Regions from separate parts of the Pantoea brenneri genome, predicted to be linked through region 3. Evidence: predicted binding sites of a transcription regulator. Region 3 holds the regulator's gene; each other region holds the start of a gene.

Region 1 (4,733 bases), on a different contig from region 3:
GCCGCACGGCCCGACTCCAGCGCCCATTTTACCTTGTTGGTCGGCAACTCAGTGGCGGCTGGCAGCGGATAAGAGGTCAGTTTTGGAATAGCCATAGAAAAATCTCCGGACAGATCAGGCTTGCGCTTGTTGATCGGCAAGTTGTTGGCGCAAACGTTTTTTATCCACCTTGCCGACAGGGGTCAGCGGCAGGGCATCTACGCAGGTAATACGGTCGGGGAGTTTGAATTCCGCTACCCCGAGTTCACGCAGGTGACGACGTAGCGCCACCGGTTTCACCGGCTGACGGGCCACGATAAAGGCGCAGCTCTTCTCACCCATCAGCTCATCGTTCATCGACACCAGTGCTGCGTGGATCACATCAGGATGGCGTTGCAGCAGGTTCTCGATCTCTTCCGCCGCGATCTTTTCGCCCCCGCGGTTGATCTGATCTTTCTCACGCCCCTGAACAATGATGTTGCCCTGCGGGGTGATCTCAATCAGATCGCCAGAGCAGTAAAAGCCCTGTGAATCGAAGCTGGCGGCATTATGTTCCGGGCTGTTGTAGTAGCCGCGGAAGGTATAAGGTCCGCGCGTCATCAGACGGCCAATGGCGCCGGTCGGCAGCGGATTGCCCTGTTCATCGGCCACCCACACTTCATCATCCGGCGAGATCGGGCGGCCCTGCGTGGTCAGAATGGTGGTTTCATCATCATCGAGCCGGGTGTAGTTCACCAGACCTTCAGCCATGCCGAACACCTGCTGCAGTTTGCAGCCTATCTCTGACTGAATGCGCGCCGCCAGGGTTTCGCCCAGCTTCGCGCCACCGACCTGAATGCGTTGCAGCGAAGCCAGTGCGGCATTGCTGCCCCATTCCTGAATCGCCTGCAGCCACAGACTGACGGCTGGCGGGACCAGACCGGTATCGGTTACCTGATGCTTTTCAATCAGCGGGAAGCAGAGCGTAGCGCTGGGATCGGCCGCCAGAATAACCTGTCCGCCCGCGTAGAAGACCCCCAGTGCGCCCGGTGAGCTCATCGGAAAATTATGCGCAGCGGGCAGGGCGATCAGATAACGGGTGTCGGCAGTCACTCCACAGATAACGTCACTTTCGCGGATGCTGTAATAGTAGTCGTTATGGGTGCGCGGGATCAGTTTCGGCGTGCCGGTGCTGCCGCCTGAAAGCTGGAAAAAGGCCACTTCATCACCGGCGGTCGGCGTAGCAACGAAATCGCCCGCCGTTTCCGCCAGCAGCGCCTCAAGGCTGTTTTCAGCCTGACCGTCACCGCGCAGGATCACCTGCTGCAGCGAGTCATGATCGCGGCACAGCTGGCTGATAAAACTGTCATCGGCAAACAGCGTATGGCTGCGATCGGCAATCAGCAGGCGGGGCGCAATCTGGCTGGCGTAAGCCGTCAGCTCAGTACGCTGATGGCTGAACAGCGCATTAACCGGCGCGACGCCAATTTTAAACAGCGCAAACAGCGTCAGGTAAAATTCGGCCACGTTGCCGAGCTGCACCAGCGCGGTATCACCCGGTTTGAGGCCACGACGCTGCAACGCCGCCGCCAGGTTGTCACTTAAGCGGGCCAGCTGACGATAGCTGAACTGCCGATCGCCATCAATCACCGCCACGCTGTCGCTCTGTTGGTGGCGTTCGAGGATATCGGTCATCGGCAAATCCAGCCAGTAGCCTTTTTCGCGGTAACGCGCGGCCAGATCGTCAGGCCAGCGGCTGTAGGAAATGGTCATACAGGTTCCTTTATTGCAGTCCAAAAGCGCGAAGCATGGTGTCAAGTTTGACGCCAGTTTCACGCCATTCTGATTCTGGTTGTGAGTCAGCAACGATACCCGCGCCAGCAAACAGCCGCACGCGTGGCCCATTGACCGTGCCGCAGCGAATCGTCACAACCCATTCGCCATTGCCCTGGTCATCGCACCAGCCGACGATGCCGCCAAACAGCTGACGCTCAAACGGTTCGAGTTGCTGTATCAGCTGCTGGGCGCGCTGATGCGGGAAGCCGCTCAGTGCCGGCGTCGGATGCAGCAGGCAGGCCAGCGACAGTGCATTTTCGCGTGGGTCGAGCACTTCACCCTCAATCAGAGTGGCGAGATGCCATAAGGTTGCGGTGGTGATCAGCGACGGCACCTCCGGCACCGACAGCGTCCGGCTGCGCGGTTGCAGCGTGTGGCGCATCGCATCGGTCACCAGCTTATGTTCATGGCGATCTTTATCCGAGCGCATCAGGCTCTGGCCTGCGGCCTGGTCACGGATCGGATCGGCATCACGGCGGGCCGATCCGGCCAGCGGACAGGAGCTGAAATCCCGACCCTGTTTGCGGATCATTAATTCCGGGCTGGCCCCGACCAGCGAACCCCCTTCCGGCAGCGGCAGATGAAAGTGATAGCTGTTAGGGTTCTGCGCCACGATGCGCTGCATCAGCGCCGCGGTATCCACCGGCTGTTCAGCGGTGATATCCATCAGTCGCGACAGCACCACTTTATCCAGATCGCCACGCTGCGTTGCGGCTACCGCCTGCGCCACCATATCGGTGAAAATGTCATGATCCGGCACCGCCGTACGGCGACGCACCTGCGGCAAGGCAGAGTCGGGCGGTGAGGTGACCGCATGCAGATCGGCGCGGTTAAAGGTCTGATACGATTCGGGGATAAACAGCGCCGATGGCTGATTGACGTCAAACGGGATCGCGCCGACCAGAATAGGGTGGGTAATGCCCTGTTTTCTGGCTGAGGCGAAATGGTGCTGCAATTGTTGCTGAAAATCCCCTGTCAGCACATCACCCGCAGTTACCGGGGTGGTCAGCGTGGTGAAGCAGCCCTGCGTGGTCAGGCTTTTCCAGGGAGAAGTAAACAGGAAGCCGCGGCACAACGCGGAGAAATCCTGCAACAAGGGATGTTCAAACGTCAACGATTCCACCATAATTTTCACCTATAAATGATAAGATAATTAATAATGATTATCATTTGTATTGTGGCCCAGTAACCTACGTTGATTAGCCGGAAGTGTCAATAAATACGCGGTGTTTCGGCTGCGTTTTCCTGCTAAATCAGCACAAACAGCAGGGCAAATAGCCAGTATAAAAGTGGACTGAAATTTATGACTAAACGTGGTGTAAAGGCGGCGATAGCGCTGTTTTTCTTCTGTATCAGTTTCGCGGCGACGGCACAGAACGGCTGGCCGCGCACGGTGGCGGGCGCAAAAGGCAGTGTGACGTTATCCCAGGCGCCGACCCGCATTGTCTCGACCAGCGTCACCCTGACCGGTTCGCTTCTGGCGATAGATGCGCCGGTGATCGCCAGCGGCGCAACGGCACCCAACAGCCGGCTGGCCGATGGGCAGGGTTTCTTCCGTCAGTGGGGTGAGGTGGCAAAACAGCGCGGCGTAAAACGCCTTTATATTGGCGAGCCGAGTGCCGAAGCGATTGCGGCGGAAGCGCCGGACCTGATTGTGGTCAGTGCCACCGGCAATGACTCAGCGATCAAACTGGTCGATCAGCTGTCCGCCATCGCGCCGGTGCTGGTGATCAACTACGACGATAAAAGCTGGCAGCAGCTGGTAACGCTGCTGGGTGAAGCAACCGGCCATGAAGCACAAGCCGCTGCCCGGGTAAGCGCATTCGATGCACGTGAAAAAGCGCTCCGCTCAGCGCTGACGCTGCCGCCGCAGCCGGTCTCCGCCATGGTCTGGAACGGCGACGGTCGCGCAGTTAATCTGTGGACTGAGGCATCCGGGCAGGGCAAATTGCTGCAGCAGCTGGGGTTCACCCTGGCTACGCCACCTGCCGACATGCAGCATGGTCACAGCATGGGGCAGCGTAAAGACATTATTCAGCTGTCAGGGGAAAATCTGGCCGCCGGGCTGAATGGCCACTCGTATCTGCTGTTTGCCGCCGAGCCGCAAACAGCAGAGCAGGTGATGAAGAATCCTTTCCTGGCCCAGACGCCCGCGGTGCGTAGCAAAGCGGTCTATGCGCTGGGGCTGGATACCTTCCGTCTGGATTACTACAGCGCCACCAATCTGCTGAACCGGCTGGAGGCGCTGTTCGCTAAATCATGATGCTGTTTCCGCCTGCCCATGTGCAGGCGGTTGATAACGGCGCAAACGCGCCATCAGCAGCCACATCACAACGCCCAGCACGGTGGCGGCCAGACCCAGCAGGCCTGCCGCCTGCTGCGGCAGCAACAGTGACCCCATCGCCCCGATCATCGCCGCGCCAAGCGCATCACCGGTAACATTCTGCGCCGTCCACAGGCTGTTGATCCGCCCAAGCAGCGCATCCGGCGTTAGCGTCTGGATCAGGGCATATTGCACCAGGCTGTTGATAGCACTGAAATAACCAAACGCGGCGAGGCAGACCAGACTCAGGCTGAACCACGGCATCAGGCTGAACAGGCCCAGCGCCACAAAGGCGGCAATGGCGCTGGCCAGGATCAATCGACCCGGCTGCGACGACTGTGCCAGCCGGCCGCTGGTTAAGGCACCGACCGCCGCCCCGAGTGGCACGGCGGCATACATCAGCCCCAGTTGCTCCAGCCCGACCTGCCAGTGCGGAGCCAGCGCCGGGTAGAGTACCCGCACCGCACTGGCTAAGGTCACCAGCGCGCCAACCAGCGCGGCCATGCCGACGATCGGGCTGGCGAACAGAAACCCGATCCCGGCGGATAACGCGGTCAGCGGATGTTCACGCGGTTGTGGTGGCGGGGCAAGCGTTGGCAGTCGCAGCAGGGTGAGC
Region 2 (4,733 bases), on a different contig from region 3:
CTGGTACTCTTCGACCACCTCGCTGAACGGCGTAAAGGGCGTCGGCTCGGGCGTTTCATCACGCTGCCAGGCGCTATAAAGATTGGCAATACGGCGAGTCAGGGCGGTAAAGCTGAAGCCATCGACCACCAGATGATGATAACGCTGATACCAGTACCAGTGCTCATCACCCAGCCGCAACAGGCGGTGGTGGTACAGCGGTGCGCCGCTTATCACCCGCAGGTCACCAGACATATCCTGCTGCATCAGCGCACGAGCCGCGGCGACCGGATCGGCTGAATTGCGCAGGTCAATCACCTGCGGCGTAGCAAAGCGCTGCGGTGCAGACCACTGCTGTGGTTCACCGTCCTGCTCGCCAAACGCCATATTCAGCGTATCCGCTTCCTGCATGCCGGCAACGATTGCTTTGGCCAGCAGCGTGCTGTTGAGCGCGCCGCGCAGTTCAACAAAATGCGCCACCGCGTAAGCATTAGCGTGCGGGGATAACTGGTCTGCGATCCAGATGCCGGGCTGAGCGGCAACCAGCGGCAACGTTTTCTGTTCAGTCAGGTTCGGGTTCATGATGATCTCAGACATCGTCGCTCCGGCTGGTGCTAGCGCTGGCGGTGACCGGACGAATATCGTGCCAGTTTTCATTCAGCCAGCTGAGGCAGATCGCCTGTGGCTGGGGACCAAATACCGGCTGCCAGCCAGACGGAATCGCCCGGAAGGCGGGCCATAAACTGTACTGTTGCTGGTTATTGATCAGTACATGACAATCCTGCTGCGGATCGTCGAACGGATTGAGATGTTGCATATTGGTCTCCTGCCCGTGATATCCAGGCGAGATATCGCCCTCATGCTGCGCGCCGCCGCTGACCGCGAGCGACCTCGGGCGTGAAAGAGGGCCGATAAGCGAATTACGGGTATTGCCACATTGCTTTTAATCCGGCCAGCAGGCCGCCGCGCCAGCAGAGCGCGTCGTGACCGCCTTCAGACGGTTGATAGCTAACCTGATGCCCGGCCGCGATTAATTCACGCTCAAATTGTTGATTCGCTGCCAGAATCAGCCGCTCACGCCGTCCAGCTTCGAGATAAAAGCGGCGCGGCGGCGCCTGCAGCAAACCTTGTTGTAGTTGTTGCGGTAGCCAGCCGTTGGGGTTACCGCGCGCCGGCCACCAGAAGGAGCCGGAAAGGCTGATGGCGGCACCAAAGGTCTCTGGCCAGCTTAAGGTGGCGTAAGCTGCGGAAAGTCCGCCAAAACTCTGTCCCGCCACCAGCGTGCTGTCGCCCTGCACCCGGCAGGCGACGGTTTGCTGAATCAGCGGCAGGAGTTCGTGCTGCACCGCCAGCCAGAATTCAGGATTACAGGTCAGCTCCCGGCTGCGGTGTTCCCGGTCGATAATGTCGATCATCGCATAGACCGCCGGTGGCAGTTCGCCTGCGGCGGTGAGCTGCCGCAGCGGACCAGCAATCGGCATGGTCTGCGCCCAGAACTGTCCATCCAGCAATAACGCCAGCGGACGTGCGGCGGAAGAGGCCTCGCCACTGCAGTAAAGCCACACCGTGCGCTGATTACCCAGTCTTTCGCTGCGCCACAGCAGCGGTTGCAGCGGGATAGCCGCCGGCTGGCCGCGATCGACCTCGTGCCACAACGACTGATCGGGCGCCTGCGGCAGGTGCAGCGGTGATACCGGCATGCCGCGTCCGCCGGCCCAGCCGCGCAATGGGTTGAGCGGGTCCGCCTGCGCTGACGGGAATTTACCGCTCCACCATTGACGCAGCGTCTGCATATCAGTCTGGCCGTCAAATTTCTCTGCCTGGCGATCGGGTATCAGACAGTAGCTGCCGCGCCAGTCAGCGGGCAGGGTGGTTTGCCACCACCAGACATCGGTATGGGGAACGCGTGTTAAGGAGGAGGGGGCGGCGGACTGATGGTGATCGGTCACGCCGGTGATGTTGATCCAGACGCGACGGATCGCCGAGTGGGACTCATCGCCGTGGGGATCACGCCAGAAGAAGGTGACCTGACAGGTTCCCTCTTCGCCGGGCTCAATCAAGGGAATGCCCTGTTGCTGCTGCTGTTGCCACCAGGCGTCACTGCCGGTCACTTCATTTAACCACGTCATACGCGCCATCAGTCGATCACTACACTTGATTAGGGTGATGCATGTTATGAATAATACTATTGATAATTATTTTCATTTGCAATAGGGTGTTTCCGCTCTACAGGGAGCGCGCGCATCCTCTCTGCCGTATCGGGCTTCAGACCGGGACGAGGGTCTGTTGAAGATGGTCCGGAGAGAACTGGAATGCGTTGCAGGCAAGGTACTTACCTTTTCACCGGCGCGCCGGCAGTGGCCTATCGCTGGCAATCCAGGAATAAAAAAATGAAAAAGTTATCCCGGCTTTCGTTAGCCATTATGATTGAACTTGGCGTCACCACCTCTCTCATTTCTACCGGATCAGTAGCTGCCGCTACTGATCCGGGCATCACCAGCAACTCATCCGATACCGCCAGCGACAGCACCATGATGGTGACCGCCGCCGAGCAAACGCTTCAGGCACCCGGTGTGTCGACCATCACCGCCGACGAAATCAAAAAACATCCGCCTGCTCGCGACGTCTCTGAAATCATTCGTACCATGCCCGGCGTTAACCTGACCGGTAACTCCACCAGCGGCCAGCGCGGTAATAACCGTCAGATCGATATCCGCGGCATGGGGCCGGAAAACACCCTGATCCTCGTTGATGGCTTGCCGGTGACCAGCCGCAACTCGGTGCGTCTGGGCTGGCGTGGCGAGCGTGATACGCGCGGCGACAGCAACTGGGTTCCGCCTGAGATGATTGATCATATTGAAGTGATCCGTGGTCCGGCGGCGGCCCGTTACGGTAATGGTGCTGCTGGCGGGGTGGTAAATATCATCACCAAAAAAGAGCTGGATAATCAGTGGCACGGCTCGTGGAGCGCCTACTACAACGTGCCGCAGCATAAAGATGAAGGCGCAACCCGACGCACTAACTTTAGCCTCGAAGGGCCGTTAGGCGACGATTTCAGCTTCCGGCTGTATGGCGGGCTGGCAAAAACTCAGGCCGATGCGTACGACATTAATGAAGGACATGCTGCCCAGCGAACCGGTACCTATGCCGGCTCCTATCCGGCCGGCCGTGAAGGCTCGGTCAATAAAGATGTTCATGCCTTACTGCGCTGGGCTTTTGCGCCAATGCAGGCACTGGAGTTTGGCGCCGGTTACAGTCGGCAGGGCAACCTGTATGCCGGTGATACACAGAACACCAACACCAACGCGCTGGTGAAAAGCAAATATGGTGATGAAACCAATCGCCTTTATCGGCAGAGCTTCTCGCTGAAGTGGACCGGCGCCTGGGATAATGGCATCAGTACCAATACCTATGCGCAATATGAGAACACCCGCAACTCGCGCCTGAATGAAGGGCTGGCGGGCGGCACCGAAGGGATCTTCTCCAACAGCGACTTCAACACCATTCAGCTGGACGATGTGCTGCTGCACAGTGAGGTCAGTATTCCGTTTGAATGGCTGGTCAATCAGACGGCTACCCTCGGCACCGAGTGGAACCAGCAGCGGATGAAGGATCCGTCATCGACCACTCAGGCGGCCAGCTACGGTTCCATTCCGGGCATCGCCACCACCGGTCGCAGCCCCTATTCTCAGGCTGAAATCTTCTCACTGTTTGCTGAAGACAACATTGAACTGACTGACAGCACCATGCTGACGCCAGGCCTGCGTTTCGATCATCACTCCATCGCAGGTAACAACTGGAGCCCGTCGCTCAACCTGTCACAGGGATTAGGCGATGACTTCACGCTGAAAATGGGCATCGCCCGCGCCTACAAAGCGCCGAGCCTGTATCAGACCAACCCGAACTATCTGCTTTACAGTAACGGCCAGGGCTGCGCCTCTAGCGCCGGTGCCTGTTATCTGATGGGCAACGACGATTTGAAAGCGGAAAACAGCATCAACAAAGAGGTGGGGCTGGAGTGGAAACATGAGGGTTATCAGGCCGGTCTGACCTGGTTCCGCAATGATTACCGCAATAAGATTGAGGCAGGCACGCTGCCAACCGGTACCGCCTCGAACGGTAAAACCGACATCTATAAGTGGGAAAACGTGCCGAAAGCGGTGGTGGAAGGGCTGGAAGGGACGGTTAACGTGCCATTCTCAGACAGCGTAAGCTGGAACAATAACTTCACCTACATGCTGCAGAGTAAAAACAAAGAGACCGGCGATCGCCTGTCGGTTATCCCGGAATACACCCTGAACTCGACGCTGAGCTGGCAGGCGACACAGGATCTGTCACTGCAAACCACGCTGACCTGGTACGGCAAACAGGTGCCGAAAAAGTATGACTATAAAGGCAATCCGGTCACGGGCAGCGCCACCGATGAGGTCAGTCCATACTCAGTGGTCGGCATGAGCGGTACCTATGACGTCAACAAATATGCCAGCGTCACTGTGGGGATCGACAATCTGTTCGATAAGCGCCACTTCCGCGAAGGCAATGCGCAGACCACCGGTAACGCCACTACCGGCGCGTATTTGTACGGTGCCGGTGCTAACACCTTTAACGAGTCGGGCCGCACTTACTATATGAGTGTGAATACCCACTTCTGATGGGTTTAGCCATAACCCGATCCGGACGAATCTGGCCGCAATTGATAAGCTCAACGCGCAGGGAGCAGGGGAGGAAAGCGTTCCACACCATGGACAAAAACG
Region 3 (4,733 bases):
TTGGCGTGCTGGCTCGCGGGTTAAAAGATGCCGCGCCGGTACTGCAGGTTGATGTCCGCAACCATGGATTATCACCGCGATCCGATCAGATGAACTACGCTGTGATGGCACAGGATATGTTAGAGACGCTGGATGCGCACGGCATCGATCGGGTGGCGGTAATCGGTCATTCGATGGGCGGCAAAATTGCCATGACCATGAGTGCGCTGGCGGCAGATCGTATCGAACGTCTGGTGATGATCGATATTGCGCCGGTGGATTATCAGACCCGCCGCCACGACACCATTTTCGCGGCGATCCGCGCGGTAACGGAAGCGGGCGTGACTTCCCGCAGTGAAGCCGCGCAGGTGATGCGTGGCCTGCTTGATGAAGAGGGTGTGATTCAGTTCCTGCTGAAATCTTTCCAGCAGGGTGAATGGCGCTTCAACGTGCCGGTATTGTGGGACAACTACACCACCATTTCTGGCTGGCAGCCGGTTCCCGCCTGGCCGCATCCGGCGCTGTTTATTCGCGGCGGTGACTCCAGCTACCTGGATAATCAGTACCGCGAGGCGTTGATTACGCAGTTCCCGGCGGCTCATGCGCATGTGATCAGCGGCGCGGGACACTGGGTGCACGCCGAAAAACCTGATGCCGTATTACGCAGCGTCCGTCGCTTTTTTGCGCTTTAAAAGCAAATACCTGGCGGCAAATGTTTAGGATTGGCGTCCGGAGTTAGCGTGGAGTATGATGGCGCGCTAAAATTTTGCCGCCGGTCATTTTGCCGCGGTAACGGCCAATAATTTATAATCTGCGCGGCGAGCGTCTGGCGCCCGCACATTCAGTTTCACTAAGCCATGGCAAAAGAACACACTGACCGCACGACGCTCGATCTGTTTGCTGATGAGCGCCGCCCTGGTCGACCCAAAACCAGTCCGCTTTCGCGTGATGAACAGCTGCGCATCAATAAGCGCAATCAACTGAAACGTGACAAAGGGCGCGGGCTTCGTCGTGTCGAACTGAAAATGAACAGTGAAGCCGTCGAAGCGCTCAATATGCTGGCAGAACAGCGCAATCTCAGCCGTAGCGAATTGATTGAACAAATGCTGCTGGCGCAACTCAAACTGGATTAATGCGGGCAAAACGCACGCAGAGGCAAATGTCGAGGCTTTAACCGTTCCGCGGGTTTGTCTCGTCTGCTATTATTCGCTGAAATGTGCTGCGGCACACATCTCATCATCAGGATTTAAGAGGTTATTTTACTCATGGCACTCGTAGGCATCTTCTTTGGCAGCGATACCGGCAACACCGAAAACATTGCAAAAATGATCCAGAAACAGCTGGGTAAAGACGTTGCAGAAGTCCACGACATCGCGAAAAGCACTAAAGAAGATCTGGAAGCGTTTGACATCCTGCTGCTGGGTATTCCGACCTGGTATTACGGTGAAGCGCAGTGCGACTGGGATGACTTTTTCCCGACGCTGGAAGAGATCGATTTTAACGGCAAGCTGGTTGCCCTGTTCGGCTGCGGCGATCAGGAAGATTATGCCGAGTATTTCTGTGATGCGATGGGCACCATCCGCGACATCATTGAGCCGCACGGCGCAGTGATCGTGGGCCACTGGCCGACCGAAGGCTATCACTTCGAAGCGTCAAAAGGCCTGGCTGACGATACCCACTTCCTCGGCCTGGCGATTGACGAAGATCGTCAGCCAGAGCTGACCAATGCGCGCGTCGAGAAATGGGTTAAGCAGATTTTTGATGAACTGCAGCTCAAAGAGATCCTCGAAGCCTGAGGGTAGCCGACTCAATGTGAGCGCCAGCTCACATTGAGGCAACGGAAATTCCTATAGAAATAATAGCCACATTTTTTTAACTTTCTTCGTTTAATCTGTAGAATACCCGCATCGATCTTCCGCTTATTTTCTCTGGCAGCAGATAGGACTAAGCGAAATGTTAACAGACTCCTGCAGAAATCCTCCCCGGCTCGGTGACGTATCCCATACAGCCCATGGTGATTTAGGCACTCCCCTCGGTTTTCATTTCACTGCATCAGTTCTATAATGAGACGCAAATGAGAATGGGTATAGATCGACATTCAAGGCCAAGCGCCACAAAAGTGAATATAAGTAACAGGACAAAATCCGCATGACTGACAACAATACCGCATTAAAGAAGGCTGGCCTGAAAGTCACGCTGCCCAGACTGAAAATTCTGGAAGTGCTTCAGGAACCTGAGTGCCATCACGTCAGCGCGGAAGATTTGTACAAACGCCTGATCGACATCGGCGAAGAGATTGGTCTGGCCACCGTTTACCGCGTGCTGAACCAGTTCGATGATGCCGGTATCGTGACCCGTCACAATTTTGAAGGCGGCAAGTCGGTGTTTGAGCTGACCCAGCAGCATCATCACGATCACCTGATCTGCCTGGACTGCGGTAAAGTGATTGAGTTCAGCGACGAGTCGATTGAAACCCGTCAGCGCGAAATCGCCACCCGCCACGGCATCAAGCTGACCAACCACAGTCTCTATCTGTATGGTCACTGTGCACTGGGCGACTGCCGTGAAGATGAGACGCTGCACGATCAGTAAGTCTGACGCAGGCTGAAATAAAAAAACCGGTGAATTCACCGGTTTTTTTTTGTTCTTTTTTCGCTGTCGGCTCAGGCAACCAGCGTTTCCTGCAGATAACGCCAGCGCGGAATCGAGGTACTGTAATCCAGAATCGCCAGTGCGATGCGGCTCTGATTATTGCCGTTCAGCATCTGCATCTCCCGGTACTGTACGGTGACCTCTTTCTCCTGATGGGAAATGACCACGTGCTCGCAGGTTGCGATACGCATCCCTTCCCGCTGGCCCTGTAGCTGACGGAAAAGATCTTCCACTTCATTCAGGTTCAGCTGAGTTCCGCGCGGGGTAACCATGCGAAAATCGGGATGAAAATAGGACATCATCAGCTCGAAACTGTCATCAGAGCCGGCAGGTTGATTGAAAATACGTTCAATAAGTTGATGTAAAACGACGACACTGTGTTTGGCTTCCTGGGCGAGAACGGTCATTTTTTTTCCTTATATCACTCGCTGAGCTATGTCTGTGAGGGCATAGCCTACCTGAAAGCGGATAATTCACATCTGGTAATTGATTAATTTTTTTAAACTCAGATTTCTCTCACAACTTCGTAACAATCGCTGAAAAAGGCTTGCAGAATAAACCTCGGTGATGGCAAAAATCAGGACAATAAAAAAGGGCGATAAGTCGCCCTTTTGTCATTTTATCAGGTCAGCACCAACGATTATTCGCCGGCTTTAGTCCAGGTATCGCGTAAGCCAACGGTGCGGTTAAACACCAGCTGTGACGGCTTCGAATAGACGCTGTCCGCGCAGAAGTAACCTTCACGCTCAAACTGGTACGGCGTGGTGGCTTCCACATCGCGCAGGCCTGGCTCAACAAAGCCCTGTTTGATGGTCAGCGAGTCTGGATTGATCACCGACAGAAAATCGTCGGCTGCACCCGGATTTGGCACGCTGAACAGGCGATCATACAGGCGGAACTCGGCTGGCTGCGCGTGTTCTGCCGACACCCAATGGATCACGCCTTTGACCTTGCGGCCATCAGCAGGATCTTTACTCAGGGTATCAACATCGCTAGTGCAGTAGATGCAGGTGATGTTGCCGTCTTCATCTTTTGCCACCCGCTCAGCACGGATCACGTAGGCGTTGCGCAGGCGAACTTCTTTGCCCAGCACCAGACGCTTATACTGCTTGTTGGCCTCTTCACGGAAATCCGCCCGGTCGATCCAGATCTCACGGCTGAAAGGCACTTCACGCGTGCCCATCTCCGGTTTAGACGGATGGTTAGGCATGGTGATGCTTTCGTGATGGCCAGCCGGCAGATTTTCGATTACGACTTTCAGTGGATCGAGCACCGCCATAGCACGTGGCGCATTCTCATTAAGATCGTCACGGATGCACGATTCCAGCGACGCCATTTCCACAATATTGTCCTGCTTGGTGACGCCAATACGGCGGCAGAACTCGCGGATTGACGCGGCAGTGTAACCGCGACGGCGTAAGCCAGAAACGGTCAGCATGCGCGGATCATCCCAGCCCTCAACGTGCTTCTCTGTCACCAGCTGCGTCAGTTTACGTTTTGACATCACCGCATACTCAAGATTCAGGCGCGAGAACTCATACTGACGCGGGTGCACCGGAATGGTGATGTTATCCAGCACCCAGTCATACAGACGACGGTTGTCCTGGAACTCCAGCGTACAGAGTGAATGGGTAATCCCTTCCAGCGCATCAGAGATGCAGTGGGTAAAGTCATACATCGGATAGATGCACCACTTGTTACCGGTCTGGTGGTGTTCAGCGAATTTAATTCGATAGAGCACCGGATCGCGCATCACGATAAAGTTAGAAGCCATATCGATTTTGGCGCGCAGGCAGGCAGTGCCTTCGGCAAACTCACCGCTACGCATTTTCTCGAACAGCGCCAGGTTCTCTTCCACGCTGCGATCGCGATACGGGCTGTTTTTACCCGGCGCAGTCAGGGTGCCACGGTATTCGCGGATCGCTTCCGGACTCAGCTCATCAACATAAGCCAGCCCTTTATTGATCAGTTCGATGGCATAGTTGTAGAGCTGATCAAAATAGTTTGATGAGTAACAAACCTCACCGCTCCACTCAAAGCCCAGCCATTTGACGTCACGCTTGATGGATTCAACGAACTCCATATCCTCTTTGACCGGATTG
Region 4 (4,733 bases), 1.2 Mb from region 3:
CTGCTCAGCAGATCAAGCGCCACCAGCATCATTGATGCCTGCTGTGGCGTCACGATGCCCGCCTGATGCGGACCATAAAATGGCTGCGCCTGTTGCCGCGCCTGCGGCGTTACCGTGCCCGGTGAAAAGCTGTCGGCGGCGGCCGCGTGAAACGGACAACCGCCACCCAGTGCGGCCGCCCCACCCAGCAGGCCCAGACCTTTTAATAAACGACGACGCGCGGGCTGCGCGTCATCTTCCTGACGACTCATGATTAATCCAGACCCAGGGTGCCACGCAGTAATGAAAGATCTTCCGCCAGGGCGGTAATCGGTCCTTTCAGCGCATTACGATCGGCGCTGGTCAGTTTCTCATACGATTCGAAACCGGTTTTGGTGCGATATTTGCTCAGGATCGCATCCACTTTCTTAAAGTTGCCGTCGATTTTTGCCAGTAACTGCGGGTTAGCCTGACTGACCATCGGCCGCAGCAGTTCAACAATTTTCTGGGCACCATCAACGTTGGCCTGGAAGTCCCACAGGTCGGTACGGCTGTAGCGATCTTCTTCACCTGAAATTTTGCTGGAGGCGACCTCTTCAATCAGCCCTGCCGCACCACCGACCACTTTGGCTGGCGGGAAAGCCAGTTCGCTGATGCGGGTCTGCAAATCTTTAACGTCTTTGTTCAGCTGATCCGCGTAACCCGCCATCCCTTCGGTGCTGTGATCGGCAAACAGCGCTTTTTCCAGCCGGTGGAAACCGGTGAATTTTGGATCTTCCGCTTTCTTCTCATAATCATCTTCGCGGGCGTCAATGCTGCCGTCGAGATCGGAGAACAGCTCAGCAATCGGCTCAATACGCTCATAATACTGACGCGTCGGGGCAAACAGCGCTTTGGCTTTTTCAACATCGCCAGCTTTAACCGCATCGGTAAAGGCCTGAGTTCCACTCACCAGCTGATTCACCTGCTCAGTGACATAGGCTTTGTAGGCGCTGATCGGGCCGACCAGCTGCATCCGCTCGGACGGCGCGCTTTTCGCTGCGGCGTCACCGGCCTCAACCACCAGCTTGCCTTTCGGATTACTCAGCAGGCCACAGGTCATCTCATATTCGCCTGGCTGCAGATTGGCGGTCAGCTTCTGGCTGAATCCGGGTGCGATGTTCTCGCGCTCTTCAACCACCATCACCCCTTTCAGGATCTCCCACTCCAGCGCTTTCTGACTGTTGTTCTTGATCAGGAACTGAGTTTTACCGGCCTTAACGGTTAAGGTCATCGGTTCACACTGCTTGTCGTTAACGCTGACGGTCACCTGAGGCACCGCGGCGGCAGCGGAGGCGGAGATTGCCAGCAAAGGAACCAGCAGTGCCTTGCGGCGGAAACGCATTGTCATGTTTATTTCCCTATCACGTTGTTGAGCGCGGCAGGCGCACCCGATAAATGGCTTAGCGCACAGTGGCCGACGCGGCAGGACGCGCGGGCATAAAAAACAGAATCAGAGCGGGGATCAGATAGAGGCCCCAGACCACCACTTCGCTGACGCTGGGGGCTTCCTGATAGCCAAGTACCCCTTCCAGCAGCGTACCGAACAGCGAATGGGTCGATAAGGTGTTGCTGAGATCAAACGCCACATCCTGAAAGCGATTCCATAGCCCTGCTTCATGGAAAGCCCGAATCGCCCCGGCCGCCAGCCCCGCCGCGACAAACAGGATAAAGATGCTGGTCCAGCGGAAAAAATGGGCCATGTTAAGGCGAATACCGCCCCAGTAAAGCAGCATGCCCAGTACCACCGCGGTCGCCAGCCCCAGCACCGCACCAATCGGCGGCGCGTAGCCAACATCCTGGGTAAAGGCCGCCAGCAGGAAGAACACCGACTCCAGCCCTTCGCGCGCCACCGCCAGGAACACCATCAGCACCAGTGCCAGTCCGCCGCGGCCTGAGCGTTGCAGCGCCTGGTCCACCGCCTGCTCCAGCTCCACTTTGATATTGCGCGCCACTTTGCGCATCCAGAACACCATCGAGGTGAGGATAACCACGGCGACCAGCGCAACCAGCCCTTCAAACAGTTCCTGCTGTTTCTGCGGAAACTCGCCGGTGGTGGCGTTGATGAACAGCCCGAGCCCGAGGCAGAGCGCCGCAGCGATTACTACCCCAGCCCACATGGCAGGAAACCATTGGGTGCGCTGGGTGCGCTTCAGGTAGCTGGCTATCAGGCTGACAATCAGTGCGGCTTCTAAGCCTTCGCGCAGCATGATGAGAAACGGAACAAACATCGCCAACCTCTTGAATGTTAAGCAGCGTCAATAAAAGTAAAATCAGGTAAAATGTAAACGATACCGATTATCATTATCGCCACGAAAAAAACAAGTTGCCGGATGAGATAATTTCGCATTTGAGTGGTTTATCTTTGTAACAAAAAAAAGCCCGCCACGATTAACCGGCGGGCTTTTTTACGCTCTGCGCGCGTTATTTAGTCTGGAACTCCGCTTCCGCGGCGGCAAAACGCTGCTGTGCTTCGGCTGAAGGTTCACGTCCCATCAGGCTGAACACCACGATGGCGATGCTGGCGAACAGGAAGCCCGGGATGATTTCATACAGGCCGAGCCAGCCATATTGCTTCCACACCAGCACGGTTAACGCGCCGATGATCATGCCCGCCAGCGCGCCGTTGCGGTTCATGCGCTTCCAGCACACCCCGAACAGCACCACCGGACCAAACGCTGCCCCGAAGCCCGCCCAGGCGTAGCTTACCAGGCCCAGCACCCGGTTCTCCGGATTAGACGCCAGCGCGATAGCGATTAACGCCACCAGCAGCACCATCAGACGTCCGACCCACACCAGCTCTTTCTGGCTGGCGTTTTTTCGCAGCAAACCTTTATACAGATCTTCAGTCAGGGCGCTGGAGCAGACCAGCAGTTGGCAGCTCAGGGTCGACATCACCGCCGCCAGAATCGCTGACAGCAGAATACCGGCCACCCACGGGTTAAACAGGATACGCGCCAGTTCGATAAACACCCGCTCCGCGTTGTCATTGACGCCCGCCGCCAGGGTCGGGTTGTTCTGGAAATAAGCGATACCGAAGAAGCCCACGCCGACCGCACCGGCCAGGCAGAGGATCATCCAGGTCATACCGATACGGCGTGCGGTGCGGATTGAACGGTGGGAGTCGGCCGCCATAAAGCGCGCCAGGATATGCGGCTGACCAAAATAGCCCAGTCCCCAGCCAAGCAGTGAAATCACCGCGACAAAGTTCAGACCTTTCAGCATGTCGAGGTTTTCGAGGCTTTTCGCTTCAATCACGGCCATGGAGTCAGACCAGCCGCCGACCGCGATGATGACAAACACCGGCGTCAGAATCAGCGCAAAAATCATCAGGCTGGCCTGCACCGTGTCAGTCCAGCTCACCGCGAGGAAACCGCCAACCAGGGTGTAGAGGATGGTCGCGGCTGCGCCCGCCCACAGCGCCGTCTGGTAACTCATCCCAAAGGTGCTTTCGAACAAACGTGCGCCAGCCACCACGCCAGAAGCACAATAGATGGTGAAGAACACCAGGATCACGATGGCAGAAATGATGCGCAGGATTTTACTGTGATCTTCAAAGCGGCTGGTGAAAAAGTCCGGCAGCGTCAGCGCGTTATTGTGATGCTCAGTCTGTACCCGCAGGCGACCGGCAACAATTTTCCAGTTCAGCCAGGCACCAATCGTCAGGCCGATGGCAATCCAGCTCTCGGAGATGCCGGAGATGAAAATGGCACCGGGTAATCCCATCAGCAGCCAGCCGCTCATGTCTGACGCACCGGCAGACAGCGCCGTAACCACGCTGCCGAGACTGCGGCCGCCGAGGATATAGTCATCAAAGTTTTTGGTTGAGCGGTATGCCACAAAACCAATCAGCACCATCCCAAGAATATAAACTACAAAGGTCACCAGCATCGGTGTACTTAGACTCATCTGTCTCTCCACTTATTATTTGATATCCCAGAGAAATCGCCAGCTGCCTGCTTGCCGGAACGGGGCAAAACGGACCGATTATCCTCGTCAGGGCGTTAGCCATTTCCCTGCGGCGCGGTATCCTGCCGGAAAGGCGTTCGGCGCACAATGGATTTAACACAGGCGTTACAGCGATTTCACTAACCGATTGCGAAAAAGTGTTCAGAGGTTGCACTCGCTCACATAACGTCGGTTGCAACCCGGCGCAACCTCACATAAACCGCGCGTTGCCAGGCCCGTCAGGTTGGCGAGGATCTTGCAGCAATATCCGTGCCGCATTGCAAAAATTAACAATTGACGGCGTTAAAAGGGTGTTAACTGGCTCACATTTAACACGGTTGCACAAAGTTGCAACTTAAGTGATAGTGCAGCCACGCCGTATCGAACCACTATAAGGAGCACTGGAGTCATGGGTACAACCACCATGGGGGTAAAACTGGATGACGCGACACGTGAGCGCATCAAACTGGCTGCGCAGCGTATCGATCGCACGCCACACTGGCTGATTAAACAGGCGATCTTTAACTACCTCGGCCAGCTTGAGTCGGGCGATTCGCTGCCTGAAATCCCGTTATCCAGCCTGGCGACAGTGGAGGCTGATGAGGCGCTGACCGACGAGACGCATCAGCCGTTCCTTGACTTCGCAGAGCAGATTTTGCCGCAGTCGGTGACCCGTTCGACCGTGACCGCCGCCTGGCGTCGCCCGGAGACCGACGCGGTGCCGATGCTGCTGGAGCAGGCTCGCCTGCCTGCGGCGCTGGCGGAGA

What was found. Region 3 encodes Fur, which represses iron uptake genes when iron is present. Its sites were predicted from a motif close to ATAATAATGAGAACNACTATCAA; they were not measured.
Region 1: a site for Fur is predicted at 2,948-2,970, ahead of AABB92_RS14465 (isochorismate synthase). Genes of this name have one in related genera too.
Region 2: a site for Fur is predicted at 2,162-2,184, ahead of fes (enterochelin esterase). Genes of this name have one in related genera too.
Region 4: a site for Fur is predicted at 2,301-2,323, ahead of efeU (iron uptake transporter permease EfeU). Genes of this name have one in related genera too.

Annotation. Positions count from the first base shown of each region.
Region 1 covers NZ_JBCGBG010000003.1:180,281-185,013, forward strand. The annotation lists gene AABB92_RS14455 (isochorismatase family protein) at 1-95, opposite strand, end outside; gene AABB92_RS14460 ((2,3-dihydroxybenzoyl)adenylate synthase) at 115-1,731, opposite strand; gene AABB92_RS14465 (isochorismate synthase) at 1,742-2,920, opposite strand; gene fepB (Fe2+-enterobactin ABC transporter substrate-binding protein) at 3,098-4,057, shown strand; gene entS (enterobactin transporter EntS) at 4,052-4,733, opposite strand, start outside.
Region 2 covers NZ_JBCGBG010000003.1:191,880-196,612, forward strand. The annotation lists gene AABB92_RS14495 (non-ribosomal peptide synthetase) at 1-576, opposite strand, end outside; gene AABB92_RS14500 (MbtH family protein) at 569-796, opposite strand; gene fes (enterochelin esterase) at 900-2,117, opposite strand; gene AABB92_RS14510 (TonB-dependent siderophore receptor) at 2,370-4,631, shown strand.
Region 3 covers NZ_JBCGBG010000001.1:1,950,363-1,955,095, forward strand. The annotation lists gene ybfF (esterase) at 1-671, shown strand, start outside; gene ybfE (LexA regulated protein) at 837-1,112, shown strand; gene fldA (flavodoxin FldA) at 1,245-1,775, shown strand; gene fur (ferric iron uptake transcriptional regulator) at 2,128-2,571, shown strand; gene AABB92_RS09170 (hypothetical protein) at 2,643-3,038, opposite strand; gene glnS (glutamine--tRNA ligase) at 3,272-4,733, opposite strand, start outside.
Region 4 covers NZ_JBCGBG010000001.1:770,185-774,917, reverse strand. The annotation lists gene efeB (iron uptake transporter deferrochelatase/peroxidase subunit) at 1-251, opposite strand, end outside; gene efeO (iron uptake system protein EfeO) at 254-1,369, opposite strand; gene efeU (iron uptake transporter permease EfeU) at 1,422-2,249, opposite strand; gene putP (sodium/proline symporter PutP) at 2,443-3,927, opposite strand; gene putA (trifunctional transcriptional regulator/proline dehydrogenase/L-glutamate gamma-semialdehyde dehydrogenase) at 4,376-4,733, shown strand, end outside.